2 regions of the Legionella donaldsonii genome follow, and region 2 is predicted to be linked to the other one. Evidence: riboswitches for the same ligand, from Rfam matches in the RefSeq annotation. Region 2 holds a riboswitch; the other holds the start of a gene.

Region 1 (7,875 bases), 220 kb from region 2:
CAGTGTCAACTTGATGTCATGATGGCGAATATGACTTAATTCATGTGCCATAACGGCCTGTAATTCCGCACGATCCAATTTTTCCATTAAACCGCGAGTAATAGCGACCATGGCTGATTTTTCACTGTAACCACTGGCAAAGGCATTCATGTAGTCTGCTTCAATGAGATAAACCTTGGGCATATACCGCAGGCCTGCTGCAACCTTCATTTCCTCAACCACGTTATAAAGTTGTTTTTCCTGTAACGTTTGGGCAAGGTTCTCGTTAATCTCGCGTGAATCAGTACCGAGTAACATAATGCGATCATAGAGCGTATAGGTAACCAATAAGGAGATAGCTGCAAAAGCTATCATTAATATCGTTGCATAAGGCATGACACGCCAGGTGACCAGAGCATAGATACACTGCTGCAAAGTTGCCTGGGGATAGAGCGACTGCACAATAACCACATCCGCAAACATACCGACGCCCGCATAAACAGCAAGGAAAATCATAATTACCCAGAAAGTCCTGCGTTCATTACGGCGCAATTGCTCGCGCCAATTGCCTACGGATGCATGATAATCAGAAAGAGCCATAAATTACTCAAAATTTCACGGTATAGTCTTCGCGTGCCTTAATTTGATCATCAGGCAATGACCAATAGTCAAATACTTTATCCAATTTATCACGGAAAAAACTAACTACCATGGATTCAAAAAAGGATTTTTTCTTCGCGTAATAACGTTCAATACTATCGTTATAAGCTTGCTTGGAATAGGCCAGTTTATTTTCAGTATTGACGATTTCTTCTTGCAATTGCAAAACGTTCGAACTTGCCTTCAGGTCAGGATATTGCTCAAACACCACATTCAAGCCAGATGCAATTTGCGAAATCCCGTTTTCTGCCGCCATCCGGGCTTTTTCATCGCCAGCAGCCTTGGCTGCCTGCGCTTGATTACGTAACGCCACGACATCCTTCAAAGTGGTTTTCTCGTAATCCATGTATTTTTTTACTGATTCAATTAAGGATTCAAATACCTTGAAGCGCCTATCTAATTGAATATCAATTTGGCGTTTATTGTTATTAATCGCCTCAATTAAGCCAATTAAGCTATTAAAAATGCCTATCGCCCAGAAGACGAGTAACACAATGATGACTAAAATCGCTATGAGAAAGGTACTCATTGCTCTATCCTTTTGGTTTATCTCCAATAAGTTATAGCTCTAAAGTAAGGGAAAAAGCAAACTCTTAAACAAGAGTCGCTCAAGGTTTATAAAAGTCCAGCTTGTGCCAGAGATTATAAAAATGATGTACCGGCCCATGTCCCAAGCCAATTTGCTCATTTTTCGCGGCGTCTATTGCCTTAAACACATAGTCTTTAGCTATTTTACACGCTTCCTTTAACTCAATACCTAAAGCCAGGCACGCACTGATAGCAGCAGATAAGGTACATCCCGTTCCATGTGTATTGTTTGAATTAATTCTGGTTCCCTCTAGCCAGCAAAACTCCCCATTTTGGTTAAGAAGCAGATCATTCGAGTGGGATGCGGATAAATGCCCGCCCTTTAATAAGACATTTTGCGGGGCCAGTTTAATCAGCTTTCGCGCTAGCTCCAGCATGGTGTCACTCGCAGCATTCGTCTCACCAGTTAATGCCCAAGCCTCGGGTAAATTCGGTGTAATGATTGTTGCAAGCGGAATAAGCACTGATCTCATGGTATCCAGGGCATCAGGTAATAGCAGCCGATCGCCGCTTTTAGCGACAAGTACGGGATCAAGGACAATCGGGATTCCTGCTGCGTAGCGCCTGAGGAAATGGGCTACTAACTCAATAATATCTCGTTTAAAAAGCATACCGATTTTAATACTGTCTGGGCGGATATCTTCAAAAATAGTATGCAATTGATCATCAATAGCCTGTAAAGGCAGCTCATAACAAGCTTTAACCCCACGGGTATTTTGTACCGGCAACGCGGTTAGCACTGTCATACCATAACAGCCAAAAGCAGAAAAAGTTTTCAAATCGGCTTGAATACCCGCCCCACCGGAACCATCGAAACCTGCTATAGACAGGGTTTTATAGCGCATTGTCATTTTTCTATCTCAGTTAATCGAATTGAACGAGTCAACTATCTCAGAACCTGCAATCCACTCACCGAATAATTCCCAATCGGGTTTATATAATTTATCAATAAATACTTGTCGAAAAGCGCCTGGTCCTTGTGTTTTATGCTGGGTTAGTTGTCCACATAAACCAAAATAAGCAGTCGCCAGTAGAGCAGCCTGGTACATGCTTAAGCCAATTGCCGCAAAGGCAGCGATTACAGCAGTCAGCGTGCAACCCATACCCGTCACCAAAGGCATCAGTGGTGAACCAAAGGGTAAATTGATTGCCTGTCTGCCATCGGTTATAAAATCAACCGGGCCACTCACTACAACAATTTTTGATGGTGAAACAGCCAGTTGTTGCGCAGCATTCATTGCCTGATTCACACTACGGGCCGATTCAACGCCTTTCGTATCACCTGCTTCATCGCTTAAAGCCAGAATCTCGCTGGCATTGCCGCGAATGATATCGACATGAGGGAGAAGCGATTTTGCCGCAGTGGTGCGTAAACGACTTGCGCCAGCACCAACGGGATCCAGCACAACAGGCTTGCTTTGTGACTTGGCTATTTTTGCCGCCTCTAAAGCGCGTTCATAAAAAGCGTGATCGAGGGTACCTAAGTTGATGTTAACGACTTGACTGATCGTAATCAGCTCTTCTATTTCATCCATCGCCTGACTCATCAAGGGTGCCGCCCCCGAGGCCAATAAGCTGTTAGCCATAAATTCCATAGTAACAAAATTGGTTAAACATAAAACCAAAGGCTTCGTTTGACGGAGGCTAACTAACGCCTCTTCCAAATCCTTCAACAGATTCATCATGTTTCACTTCCCTCCATTAATTGACGTAGCGTTGCTGCCATAAGCGCAGGGTTTTCCGCCTTATGCAGAGCACCAATTACCGCAATCCCCTTCGCTCCCGCTGCCATGACTTCCTTGACATTGTGTTGATCAATACCGCCAATACCGATCATTGGATGAGTCGAGCGCAAACTTAAACGGTGCAGCCCATCCAAGCCCCAGGTTGTACGAATATTCTTTTTATGCTGAGTAGGGAAAACTGCACTGGCGGCCACATAATCCACAACAGACTGATTGGCTCGCTGCAAATCATCCTCCGTTTCTATTGATAAACCGAGCAATTTATCCGGCCCCAAACGCTGTCTGGCAAGTTGTGGTGAACCATCCGTCTGTCCCAAATGCAGACCCTGTGCATCGACGGCTAAAGCCAGTTCAAGATCATCATTGATGATCAGCGGAATATGGTGGTGATCTAAAAGACTCTTAAGTTCAGAAGCGAATGCTAATAGAAAAGCTGGGGAAGCATTTTTTTCGCGAAGTTGTACAGAACTAACGCCTGCACTGACACATTGTTCAATAAAGAGCAAATACTCCGCTAAAGGACAAGACCCGCGATGGGTGACCAACATAAGTTTGTAAAATGGAGCAGCCATAACATCCTTCTATTCATACAACAGAGGATGTGACGTCAAAGATAAGCCTGCTTAAAAGGCCATTAAATAAGAAAAATATCTCTAACCATCACACTCCCTCCGCAGGTATTAACCAGAGCAGGTTTTAAGGGTTTTTCTCAGCCTTGCAACACGAATCGCTGCAAAGCACCCCCGGTGATAAAAACGACCCTTAATTTAGTTGAAGCGAAAAAACTTGTCAACCTGCGTGCAATTTTGTGCAGAATTAGTAGTTATTTGTCTTGGGGAACTAAGCATCAAAGTTCTCTTATTGTAATGAAATTACAACTCTTTTATGATTAGGAAGACTATATTCATAAGAAATGGATCTTCTATGTTAAAAAAAATCATTGGATTGACCGCCTTTTCTTGCTCAGTTATAACGTCAGCCTATGCTGAGCCGGCGTCTACTCCAGCTACGGCACCTTCTAATTCCCAAGCCTCTGGTGCACCGCCTACCAGCTACATGCCCGTTATCATGCAAGAACCTTTTCAGACAGTTATGAAGCGCATGTCTGCTGCAAAAGACGCGATTAATAAAAAACAGCAGGATTTGCTTAACCAGCGTTATGATTTAACCAACAACCCGTCGCAAAATGCGAAAATGTCAAATGGGAAACCCATTCAGGAAGGTGTACGCGTTAAGCTACCTCAAGGAACAACCTGGGATCAACTCGCTAAAATGACGCCCGAGCAAATTAAGGAAGAAGGGTTATATCCTCAAGGTTTCTTGCCTCTGCCGCACCCCAACCATCCTGAAGGGGGTATGCTTTTTCCAAAATTTGCTATCGATGAAATCAACAAGCAGGAACACCGCGATCTGACTCGCTTTGATCTGGATTTTGATATTCCCGACCATTTTTTACCACCCTTTCCTGCCCCAATCTTTTTGACAACACGTCCGGATCTTGGCGATGTATCACAAGGAAAGCTGGTAACTATCAATAATTATTTTGAATTATTTAACGGCATCCTTAACCCTAAACAATTGGAAGGTCTACGGTTGTTGGTAACCCCTTTCCCACAACAACAATTTAACCAAACCGATGATCGGCGCACCATAGAACCCAGCCGTGGTGTTGCTTGTCTTGATTGCCATGCCAATGGCCATACCAACAAGGCAACTCACCTGGTTGGAGACATTCGCCCACAAGAGTTTCGTCATCGTATTAATACCCCGACTTTGCGTGGTGTAAATATTCAGCGGCTCTTTGGCTCACAGCGCGCCTTAAAAACAATCGAAGACTTTACTGAATTCGAACAACGTGCTGCTTATTTTGATGGCGACCCGGTCATTGCGACCAAAAAGGGAATCAATATTCTTGAGCGTGGCAGCCAGGTCCACTTCATGGCTGAGTTTCAGGAAATATTGGATTTTCCGCCTGCTCCCAAACTGAGTTGGGATGGGAAACTGGATCCAGCTAAAGCAACGCCAGCAGAATTGCGCGGCCAGGAACTTTTCTTTGGTAAAGCAAGATGTGCCACTTGCCACACCCCTCCTTATTACACCGACAACACCATGCATAACCTGCATACGGAACGTTTCTTTAATCCACAAACCATCAATGGGCTCAGAGCAGTAGGTGATGGACCGATTAAAACCTTTCCTTTACGCGGTATAAAGGATTCTCCACCTTACCTGCATGATGGTCGTCTGTTGACTTTGGCTGATACGGTCGAATTCTTTAATTTGGTTCTGCAATTACAATTAAATACTCAGGAAAAAGCGGATCTGACTGAGTTTATGAAAGCCCTTTAATGACCTACCTGCCGTGCTATAGGCACGGCATCTAAAAGTGCTGTTCAAAATAAATCGGTCGAGCCCTCAGAGACTGAGGCTTGGTATAAAATTAGCGATCACATGCCGGTGACTGTTCTGATCTGTTTTTTATTGCTAAAGTAATCTGGTTTTCAATAATGCTGATTAACGCACTTAAAATTGGTTTATCAATTTTTCACAGGGATTAAGTGGATCATGAAAAGATATCAACTCCTATTAGTAGACGATTCCAAGCCAGCCCAGGAAGCGTTTAAGGCCATTTTAGAAGACTTTCACTGTGACGTCATTGTAGCTGAGTCAGGTGAAGAAGCCCTGGAAGAATGCAACCTGATGCATTTTGATCTTATCGTGATGGACTTAAGCTTGCCCAGACATAATGGATTTGAGGTTACAGAGCTAATTAAAACCACCAGCCTGCTTAATAAAAAGACTCCCGTTGTCGCTTTGAGTGTGCATAGTGAAGCGCAATTTGCCAGACAAATTCAAAAAGCCAACATCTCCGGTTTCATCTCTAAACCATTTACCCGCAGAGAAGCGACAGAATTAATGAATAGACTTGAACAGGGTTTCTGAACTCAAATGCATTTGATCATCTGCAAAAACATCGGGTGTGCATCTATTTGAAGCGTTTATATTTCAATTAAAGAAGCGAGGGTGAGACCAGCCAGAACTACTGAGTCAATCTCCCCCTCTGTACTGGAAATTATCGTCCTATGAGCCATAGGTTATTATTTCCAGTTACTGGTGGAGCGTATCCTCCGCTAACATATTGCTGCCAGGTTTCGGCAGGTTGAAGACAAATATTACATCGAACCATGTGCCATCCAGTTCCTGAAAATCCTTCTTGCACGGTACAAGATGCACATGCAGCTTGGCTTGTGCCCGCTACTGCAATCATCGATGTAGCGAATACTAACCCAGCTATTGTGGATTTAATCTTCATAATAAATCTCCTTATACTACGCTGCATCATTATGATGCAGAATCCCACGGGTTAATTATAGACCAGGTTAAAAGCGACGATAGCAAAAATATTGTTTAACAATATAAATATGTTGCTTTAAATACAATATTTATTGAAAAGGAATAAATTAAAAGCATGGTATCAGCCAGAATAACAGAGAACTTCTCATGAAAAAATACAACTACCCAAGCACTTACCACCTATTCTTTACTATAGAAAACAGGTGCCCTTGGGGAAACGCGGCCGGTTATTTTAGCCCTTCAATAATGGACTGCCCAATATAAATAGCCGGGTTAGGAAGACTGCCCAACATGGTTTAGAAAAATTTTGTTTTTTTCTGTGGGCACGGGTCCTCTTCATCTTCTGATGAAGATTCCTTTCTGACATAACTTTTCCCGAAAACACCCTTTAGGGCTAATGAATTTGGGTAGCCTGGAGTAACTTCAGTGTCTACTTCTTCCTTGCCGGAGGAAGACGTGAACCGATGTTCTTTCTCATCATCGAGTTCGGTTGTAAGCCTATCGACAGCATGCCTCAGAAGTTGTTCAGGCTTGGGTAGCGTATCTTTAGAGAATTTTTTTACGGCCTCTGTATAGCCGTATAACATTAATTGCGCCCGGTGATCGGGTTCAATGTTATCCCCCATTACTAAAATCGCAGCGTCTTTATCATGCCTATTACTTGAATTATCTGTACTTGTTACTATAACTGCATCAATGACAACAGGTTTGTCGCTGTCATTCAGGTTAAGTTGCGCTCTTACTTCTGGCGAAGCAAGCAAGTACTGTGTTGCCAGTGGTGTATAACTTTCCTGATGACAGAGTGCTCTTAGCAATTGATGTCGGTGGTGATGTGTTTCTTTTATTTGGCCATTCGTATCGATCGTTTCACTCAGTACTCGCTGCGCAGCCGATCGCAATTGACAGTAGGTCACAAACTGATTCGATTGATGGGGTTCAAAATCCGAATCACTCTCTTGCGCTCCACTTAATCGTCCAAGTCCTTTCAAACAGGCCCTTACTATTTTTTGATATTTCTCCTCGTTAAGCTTATTTTTTAACAGCTCAAGAATCAAGGAATAACGGGCTTTATCATTCAACCCTTCACTCACAAATAAAGAATCAACGAGTTCATCAGCAACACTCCAATAGAAATGGACTAATTGTTTTGGTAATTTGGAATTAGCACTATCTATCTCTGGGTATGCGGTTTTCATCTGCATTAACAACCTGATAATCTCAGCGGTATCCTCTTGCTGAGAGGCAGCCAGTAAAGGCTGTACATACCTCTGTTGCAACAATTGATTACGAGCTAACAAACGATCTATCTGAGGCCGCAGTTTTGTATCAAGCTCGAATTTGGTCAAATAGATATTATCTTCTAATGCTTCAACCAAGGCTTCCTCGGTCTGGTCGCTAATAGAGTTACCCTCAAGACCCAGTGCAGTTAGACTCGTGTTAGCCCTGATTACGGTGACAAATGGTAATATATTTTCATTCCCCAGTAGCAAGTCACTCAGTAATACGGCGGTTAATGAGCCATTTTCCATGAGTACTTCGGCTATCCTGG
Region 2 (7,875 bases):
TGGACTACGTTCATGCCTGTTCTCCACGACCTTAACGGAACCGTGAAGATGATCTTCCTGATGGCGGTAAAGAATTTTTATCACGATGAGTTTACCTTTGTAGCCGGGTAATGAATGATGTTATGGAAAAAAACACTGTCTTCATTCTGGTTACGGTACCCGTGAGATTGATTGGCCATAAACCGTAGCGCTTCACCCTGCTCTAAGGGTTGCCAGATCCCGTTTAGCAAGATTTCCATGTTGCCACTAACGACTACAACATGTTCAATGACACCAGCTTCATGTGGGGTTGATAAATGTTCGCAGCCAGGTAAAAGCTCAATGACAAAGAATTCAAAATTTACCTCTTCATCAAAAGGAAAAAGCGGGGTAATACGAATTTTTTCATCATGATGGCCGAGGCTCTCCCTATTGGCTGCACGGTAAATAAGACCTTGGTTAGCAATGGGGGATTCTTCTAAAAAAGAAGAAAAAGAGGTATGGAACCCATTGGCGATTTTCCATAAGGTAGCCACGGTAGGGCTGGATTCTTGGCGTTCAATTTGACCAAGCATGGCTTTACTGACCCCTGTTTCCTGAGCCGTTTTGTCGAGACTCCAACCATGCAGTTGGCGTAAGTTTCTTAAGGTCAGGGCAATATGTTGAGCTATATTTTGCAAATTTAGTTCCTAGATGCATTGTGCGTTATAGCGCACAATGATACCATACTATTCCTTGTGCGTTATAACGCATGCAACTCGGTGTGCATCAGCAAACTCACAAGAATCCTCAGAAAAATGATGACTTGGGTTTTATTATGAGTAAAAAAATCTCTCTTTCCAATATCACTGCCGCTTTTATAGCAGTACTGGTCGGATTTAGCAGTTCTGCTGCGCTTATTTTTCAGGCAGCGACAACAGCAGGAGCAACTTCGGCGGAGATTAGTTCTTGGGTTTTAGCTCTTGGGGTTGGAACAGGAATTAGTTGTATAGGGCTCTCTCTCTATTACCGCATGCCTATTTTAACTGCTTGGTCAACCCCCGGCGCTGCCTTGTTAACGACTGGGTTATCGGGTGTTTCCATGCCTGAAGCCATTGGTGCATTCATCTTTTCAGCCTTGCTCATTATTGTTGCTGGTGTAACGGGTTGGTTTGAACGAGTATTGATGCGTTTGCCGCGCGCATTAACAGCGGCAATGTTGGCAGGCATTTTGTTACGCTTTGGTTTGAATGTTTTTATTACTATGCAAGAGCAATTCTTGCTGATTTGCACGATGTTCATTAGCTACCTATTTGCTAAACGCTATTTTTCCCGCTACACCATTCCCATCGTTTTGCTGGTAGGGATATTAGATGCTGCAGGTCAAGGTCTATTGCAGTGGCAAAATGTGCATGTTGCCGTTTCTTCGCCAATATTTACGATGCCAGTTTTTTCATGGTCGGTAGTACTTAGTATTGGTATTCCACTCTTTCTGGTTAATATGACTTCACAAAATATTCCAGGTGTTGCCGCACTTCATCATGCTGGTTACCATCCACCGATTTCTCCTTTAATTAGCTGGACAGGTATTACGAACTTCCTTTTAGCTCCTTTTGGTGGGTATGCTTTTAATTTGGCTGCTTTTACGGCTGCAATATGCATGAGTGAAGAGGCAGGTAAAGAGCCGACTCAACGCTACCGTGCAGCGGTTTGCGCAGGATTTTTCTATTTTATCTGTGGAATTTTTGGGGCTACAGTAGTTGCCTTATTATCTGCTTTTCCCCGTGAATTAGTTTTAGCGATAGCAGGATTAGCTTTATTCGGTACCATTGCAAATAGTTTGAAAGCTGCATTAGAAGAGGAAAAACAACGTGAATCTGCTTTAATTACCTTTCTTGTTTCTGCTTCGGGAATATCTCTTTGGGGAATTGGGGCCGCTTTTTGGGGGTTAATAGCAGGTGTACTATCCTTAGTATTATTAACTCATTATAAAGTTTCCTCTTCACAAGAAGTAACTGATTTGAGGACTTTACGTGAATAAATGAAAGGCGGTTTATGTTCTTATGATTACCTTAACTGACAATGACCGCCAATATTGCTTTTTTCTCACTCAGACTCAATCCCCGACTCAATATAACTTAGGTCGTTATTTGCAGGAACAAGGTTGGTCTGCGAGCCATTTTGAAGAGCAGGCTGATTTTGGGGAAGGAAATTTACACTTTAATCTGCAGGCAGCTGAACAACTTGAATTTAAACATCGTTTGGCCGAGTTAGTGCATCAATTTTGTTCCGCGGTGATGCCCCTGACTTATTGTATTAATGATCAAACCTGGCCGGCGGTATTGCAAGACATAGCTGATAAATACTATCGCCACGGTTGGCAATACTTGGATCAAATTGATAATTTGGTGTGGATCTTAAAGCCGGCATTATTGAACAATGGCAAAGAAATAAAAATTTTTCAGAAATTAAGCGAATTAGAGCGGCATTTTCTTTCTACCAGGCGCCTGGGTGGCGAACAGGTCTTACAGCGTTATCTAACAGAGCCCCATTTGTTGCGTGATAGACATAAGTACAGTATCCGTATGTTTGTAGTGCTTACTAATTACGCAGGAGTTTATCTTTATCCGCAAGGCTATTTTAATGTTGCCTTACATCCGTTTGAACCACAAAATTTTCTTGATCTTCGCCCGCATTTGACGAATGAACATTTAAGTGATGAAGAGGCAAATGTAGTTCAGATTCCAGCGCAGCGGTTTGCGACTTTTACTGCATTTTACCCGTTAATAAAATCAATTTTGTCTGAGGTGATGAGGGGGCTGCAACAGCTCTACCCACAAGCCTTTGTCTGTAATCAACGGCGTGAATTGGCTATCTTTGGTTTTGATTTTATGGTTGATAAAGATCAGCGATTGTGGCTCCTGGAAGCCAATCATGGGCCGTGCTTTCCTATCGATGATGAGCACCCCTTACAAAAATATTTGTATTATGATTTCTGGCAGGCTTTTATTGCTAGCTTCGTTATGCCTATAGCGACAGAATGTACGATTGAACAAATTCAATACCAACAATTTGAACCTATCTGAGTCTTGCTTCTGCATGTTAATTGTAAAAGAGGGACTACTGGCGATATTGAGTTTTTGTAGACTGTTTGACAAAGAACAATGAGTAAATTAGGATAAATTCGATTTTTAAAGATGGCACGGGGTGCCGGGTTACCGGCTGAGAAATACTCGTTGAACTTGAACTGGATAATACCAGCGTAAGGATGCCTTCAAAAGATCTATTACCCGATTTTAGGGCTGCTAACATTTCATTGGCTTGAGAAGTGTAACTGGCTCCTGGGTAATGGAGCCCTTTTGCCATCTCCCTTTATTTTTTACCCAGGAGATCGAGCAATGCAGACACTTCATTCAAGAACGACCCTTCTTCTAAATTGGCGCGCTAATCCTTACCATACGCCGATTTTTGTTGCTCAGGCAAAGGGATATTATCGTCAGGAGGGCATCCACCTGGCTATTATGGAGCCTAATGATCCCAGTGATGTCACGGAGATTGTTGGTTTGGGCAAGGTGGATTTTGGAGTTAAAGCAATGATCCACACCGTAGCGGCGCGAGCCAAGGGCTATAATCTAAGTTCCATTGGCACGTTGCTTGATGAACCACCTACGGGCCTTATTGCCTTAAAATCAAGTGGTATTCAGACCTTTCATGACATTGTAGGCAAGCGAGTTGGTTATATTGGTGAGTTTGGCAAAAAAATTATTGATGATTTAGCAAAACTTGCAGGGATTGCCGCTTCAAGTTATGAGACAGTCCGTATTGGTATGAATCTTACAGACGCTATTTGCCGTAATAAAATCGATGTGGGAATTGGTTTTATTAATTTTCAACGGGTTGAATTGGACTATTTATGCGGGGAAACCATTTTTTTACGTCTCGATCAATTAGCCGGGCTTGGTTGCTGTTGCTTTTGCTCCATTCAATTGATTGTGCCTGACACGACGCGACAGCAGCCGGAGTTGATTAAAGGTTTTTTAAGAGCGACTCAACGGGGTGCAGCCTACACAACTGAATATCCCGATGAAGCCTTTGAATTGCTATGCGAGCAGCAACCCCAACTGCGGCAAGAGATGTATCAGAGAGTATTCATCCGCACTTTACCCTTTTTTTCCCGAACCTTGCTCAATGTTTCCCGTGATTGGAAGAAAGTCAGAGATTATAGTGAGCATTTGCAAATTATTGATAAGGCGTTTGACATTCGTCATTGTTATAGTAATGAATTTTTACCAGCAAATCCTTATTCTGAACTTGATCCAATTGCTTGCTGTATCGAATCAATTGATACGATTGAAGGCTAGCTAAGGCCTTTTTCTTGTGTTAGTTTTTCTGCGGGTGGGATTATCACTGTTTCCACCCACGCTCTGCTAGGGCCAAAATAATAGAGGCAAACAAGCAGAAAGCACAGGTCACTGCAATTTCGTTGCCATCGGTTTCTTAAAGGACATGAATTTAATAAAAATCAAGAGCATCTGGTACGTTGTTTGCTAAACTATTATAAAAAGTAAAAGAAATGGGGGATCTCCATGAAGCCTTTGATTCTACATCCCACCGAACTTAGCCAGTGGCATGCCTTAGTAAATGAGGCGCAGGCGTCTACTAGTCTCGTGCTCAATGAAAATACAGAAAGTTATTTGGTTTTCCTGCTAATGCGGTTTTCCCAGGGGACTAAATTAATAGAATCAGTTATTGCTCTTGATTTTCTTGAGTCAATGAATAATCCAAGACGGCGCCAGCTCGAATTATTAAGAGATGTAGGTGATAAAAGCTTGCTTTTTTGTGGGCTTTTTCCAGGGATAGCCGAGCGTCGTCACCTCAGTCTTGATTATTTTGCCGATATGGGGCAGGCCGCTTATCTAACGATGGGTGAATTGCAGGATAGGCAAGAAGGGGACCTCTATCTGCAATTAAGCGCGCAATTTCTTCATCTCCAACAAATTTTACGGGCAATGCGCGGTGATTTTTTGCAATGTAGCAATGATAGAATGCTAAAGATAAATGTCCCTTTGCAATAAACTTGGTTTCATCTTGGTTAGCGAAATTTTTGTATTTCGCTAACTTATACAAATAAGACTTAATTAATGATTAATGGTTAAATAATTTTCACCTACAACCGTTTTTAACAATTGGTAGGCAGGATGTTTTTGCGAGTTAACTTTTTTTAACTGCAATTGTCCACCGCGATTTTCCATATAAGTAGGTTGATAGCTTACCTTGTTAATCACGGTAGCTTCATCGCGTTTTTCCAAATAGAGTGATAGCAAACCGCTAGCGCGGTTTTTCAAGCTGCCTTGATTAGAAATAAAATTACCTAATGAATAAGCAACAAAGACCCGTTTCCCCCTGGCATTTAACCAGGCAAAGGGTTGTACGCAATGGGGATGGGAGCCTAAAATAGCCAGAGCACCAGCTTCTGCTAATTCTTGGGCAAATCGTTGCTGGATTTTATTGGGACGGCTTTGATATTCGATACCCCAGTGGGGAGTCACAATAACGGCATCATGTGTTTTAGCAAGTTCTGCTACCAGTTGTAACACCAGTTCTTTATCGCGCTGACATAGCAAGACTTGACGATGTTTATCAGCAATACCATTGGTGTCTTGGGTACAAGCTAACCAGGCTATTGAAAGATCGTTTGTTTTGGTTTCTGTATACCAGGCATCTTCGCTGTTCTGCCTGCGAGTGCCTGTAAAAGCCAGTTCGCTCTCATGGAGGGCCACAATGGTTTTGTTAATGCCGATAGCGAAGCGATCCAGAGTATGGTTATTGGCTGTGGAAACAATATCAAAGCCAGAGGCTTTTAAGGCACCAATCAATGCTGGGGGGTAATTAAACATAGGATAGGCGGTATAAGCTTTGCTGATACTGGTTGTTGTTTTGCCGTGCTGGTCAACCATTTCCGCCGCAGGTCCTTCTAAATTCCCATAAGTCAGATCAGCTTCTTTCAAGGCAGGTATTACCGGCTCCCAAAGCGTACTAAATCCATCAGCAAGACCTTTGTGTTGTAAAGGAGGGTGTAAAAGCACATCCCCTACGGCAATAATATGGACCTTGGTTGCATGTAAAGAAGAAATTAGCAACAGGTTAAGCAAAGCATAGCGCATCTGCATAACTGGCTCTCGGCAATCGATAGGTAAATTAATTTTTATACAAGCAATATGCCAAGGTTTAGAACATTATCTTTTAAATCAGGCGGTAGAGGCCAATTATCAACACACCCTCGTACCGATCCTGTTGAAAAGCGCTTATTTGCGAAATAGTAGTGTAATATCAATGGCATCAAAGCTGTAGTGCTTATTACAAAAGTCACAACTGACTTCTATTTTTCCTTGCTCTGCCAGTAATTGCTTGGTTTCTTCTTCACCAAGAATAGTTAAAACCTGTTTCATTTTTTCTTCGCTACAGCGGCATTTGAAGTACACGGGACGGTTGTCAAAAAGGCGTAATTCGGTTTCATGATAAAGACGATATAACAGGGTTTGATTATCGAGTGTTAAGAGCTCTTTATCGCTCACGGTTTGACCCAATTGGACGGCATACTCCCAAAATTGTTCACGTTGGACAGTATCTTGTCCTGGCATTAATTGCAGCAACATACCGGCCGCCATGTCATCACCAATAGCCAACCAGACTCGACTGGCAACCTGTTCTGATTGCGCAAAATAATGCATTAAATTTTCGCTCATTGAGGTAGCCTGAATAGGGACAACACTTTGATAAGTTTGAGTTTGCTTGTATTGATTAATGGTTAATACCATCTGTCCATTTAAAAAGGCCTCAGCATAATCACTTATCTCAAGATTTTCTTCATACTTGGCAAAAGCACGCAGCTGTAATTGATTATCACACTGTACTAACAATAGCGGTAAACGCTTGTCACCTTGGAATTGTAAACTTAATTCCCCTTCGAATTTGATACTGCCTGCCAAAAGCAGGCAAGAGATCAAGGCTTCGCCGAGTAAGTGTTTTACCATAGCTGGATAGGGGCGCTGAGCCATGATGGTTTGATAACTTTCTTTGGCGTGGGCTATTTCACCGCGAATACTGGCATGTTCAAATAAAAAGCGTTGAAGAGAGTCAGTTTCTTTCATCTTGGACCTTAAGGGCAACAAATCGATTAATTCTACCATAAAGTAGATTGCTTGCCTGCCTGCGAGTGACAAGCGATAATAGCCTTTTTCGAAACGCATTGGTTTCGAAGGATCTAAATGTTTCATTTTTGTTCGAGAATAACGCATGCTTAATCCACAGCAAAAGGCGGCTGTCCGATATATTGATGGGCCTTTATTAGTGCTGGCTGGTGCTGGTAGTGGTAAAACGCGAGTGATTACTCAAAAAATAGCCTATCTTATTGAACACTGCGGTTATACAGCCAACACGGTCTGTGCAGTTACCTTTACCAATAAAGCGGCTAATGAAATGCGTGCGCGAGTCGCTGCTGTCTTGCCAGCTGCTAAGCGGCATGGTTTAAGAGTAGCTACCTTTCATACCCTGGGCTTGAGCATTATTAAACGGCATGTGGCCTTATGTGATTTAAAAACCGGATTTTCCATTTTTGATAGCGAGGACTGTCTGCAATTGTTGCGTGGATTTTTACCGGTTGGTAAAGCCAATGAGCGTGATTATCTTATGCAGATACAACAACAAATTTCACGTTGGAAAAATGATTTACTCGAGCCTCATGAGGTGAGTGGTTGTACTACCGATTTGCCGATTTACGAAGAAGCCGCTTTAATTTACCCTCGTTATCAACAAGCTTTAAAAGCCTATAATGCCGTCGATTTTGATGATTTAATTCGTTTGCCGGTCCGTCTTTTAAGTCATCATGCTGAGTTACGAGAATATTGGCAAAATAGA

The links. A riboswitch is a leader RNA that binds a small molecule or an ion and turns the genes downstream of it on or off. The one in region 2 is predicted to bind thiamine pyrophosphate.
Positions count from the first base shown of each region.
Region 1: linked by a shared signal. The riboswitch ahead of thiE (thiamine phosphate synthase) and the one ahead of DYC89_RS01060 (ABC transporter substrate-binding protein) in region 2 are both predicted to bind thiamine pyrophosphate.

Region 1 covers NZ_UGOA01000001.1:441,839-449,713, reverse strand. Annotated here, with positions in the region: gene htpX (zinc metalloprotease HtpX) at 1-579, opposite strand, end outside; gene DYC89_RS02145 (LemA family protein) at 587-1,168, opposite strand; gene thiD (bifunctional hydroxymethylpyrimidine kinase/phosphomethylpyrimidine kinase) at 1,248-2,072, opposite strand; gene thiM (hydroxyethylthiazole kinase) at 2,088-2,912, opposite strand; gene thiE (thiamine phosphate synthase) at 2,909-3,544, opposite strand; TPP riboswitch at 3,621-3,727, opposite strand; gene DYC89_RS02125 (cytochrome B6) at 3,897-5,321, shown strand; gene DYC89_RS02120 (response regulator) at 5,538-5,915, shown strand; gene DYC89_RS02115 (hypothetical protein) at 6,046-6,285, opposite strand; gene DYC89_RS02110 (hypothetical protein) at 6,623-7,875, opposite strand, start outside.
Region 2 covers NZ_UGOA01000001.1:225,324-233,198, forward strand. Annotated here, with positions in the region: gene DYC89_RS01040 (hypothetical protein) at 1-35, shown strand, start outside; gene DYC89_RS01045 (helix-turn-helix domain-containing protein) at 81-659, opposite strand; gene DYC89_RS01050 (benzoate/H(+) symporter BenE family transporter) at 797-1,999, shown strand; gene DYC89_RS01055 (tubulin-tyrosine ligase) at 2,022-3,044, shown strand; TPP riboswitch at 3,152-3,244, shown strand; gene DYC89_RS01060 (ABC transporter substrate-binding protein) at 3,357-4,319, shown strand; gene DYC89_RS01065 (hypothetical protein) at 4,545-5,033, shown strand; gene DYC89_RS01070 (CapA family protein) at 5,097-6,128, opposite strand; gene hslO (Hsp33 family molecular chaperone HslO) at 6,264-7,109, opposite strand; gene DYC89_RS01080 (UvrD-helicase domain-containing protein) at 7,255-7,875, shown strand, end outside.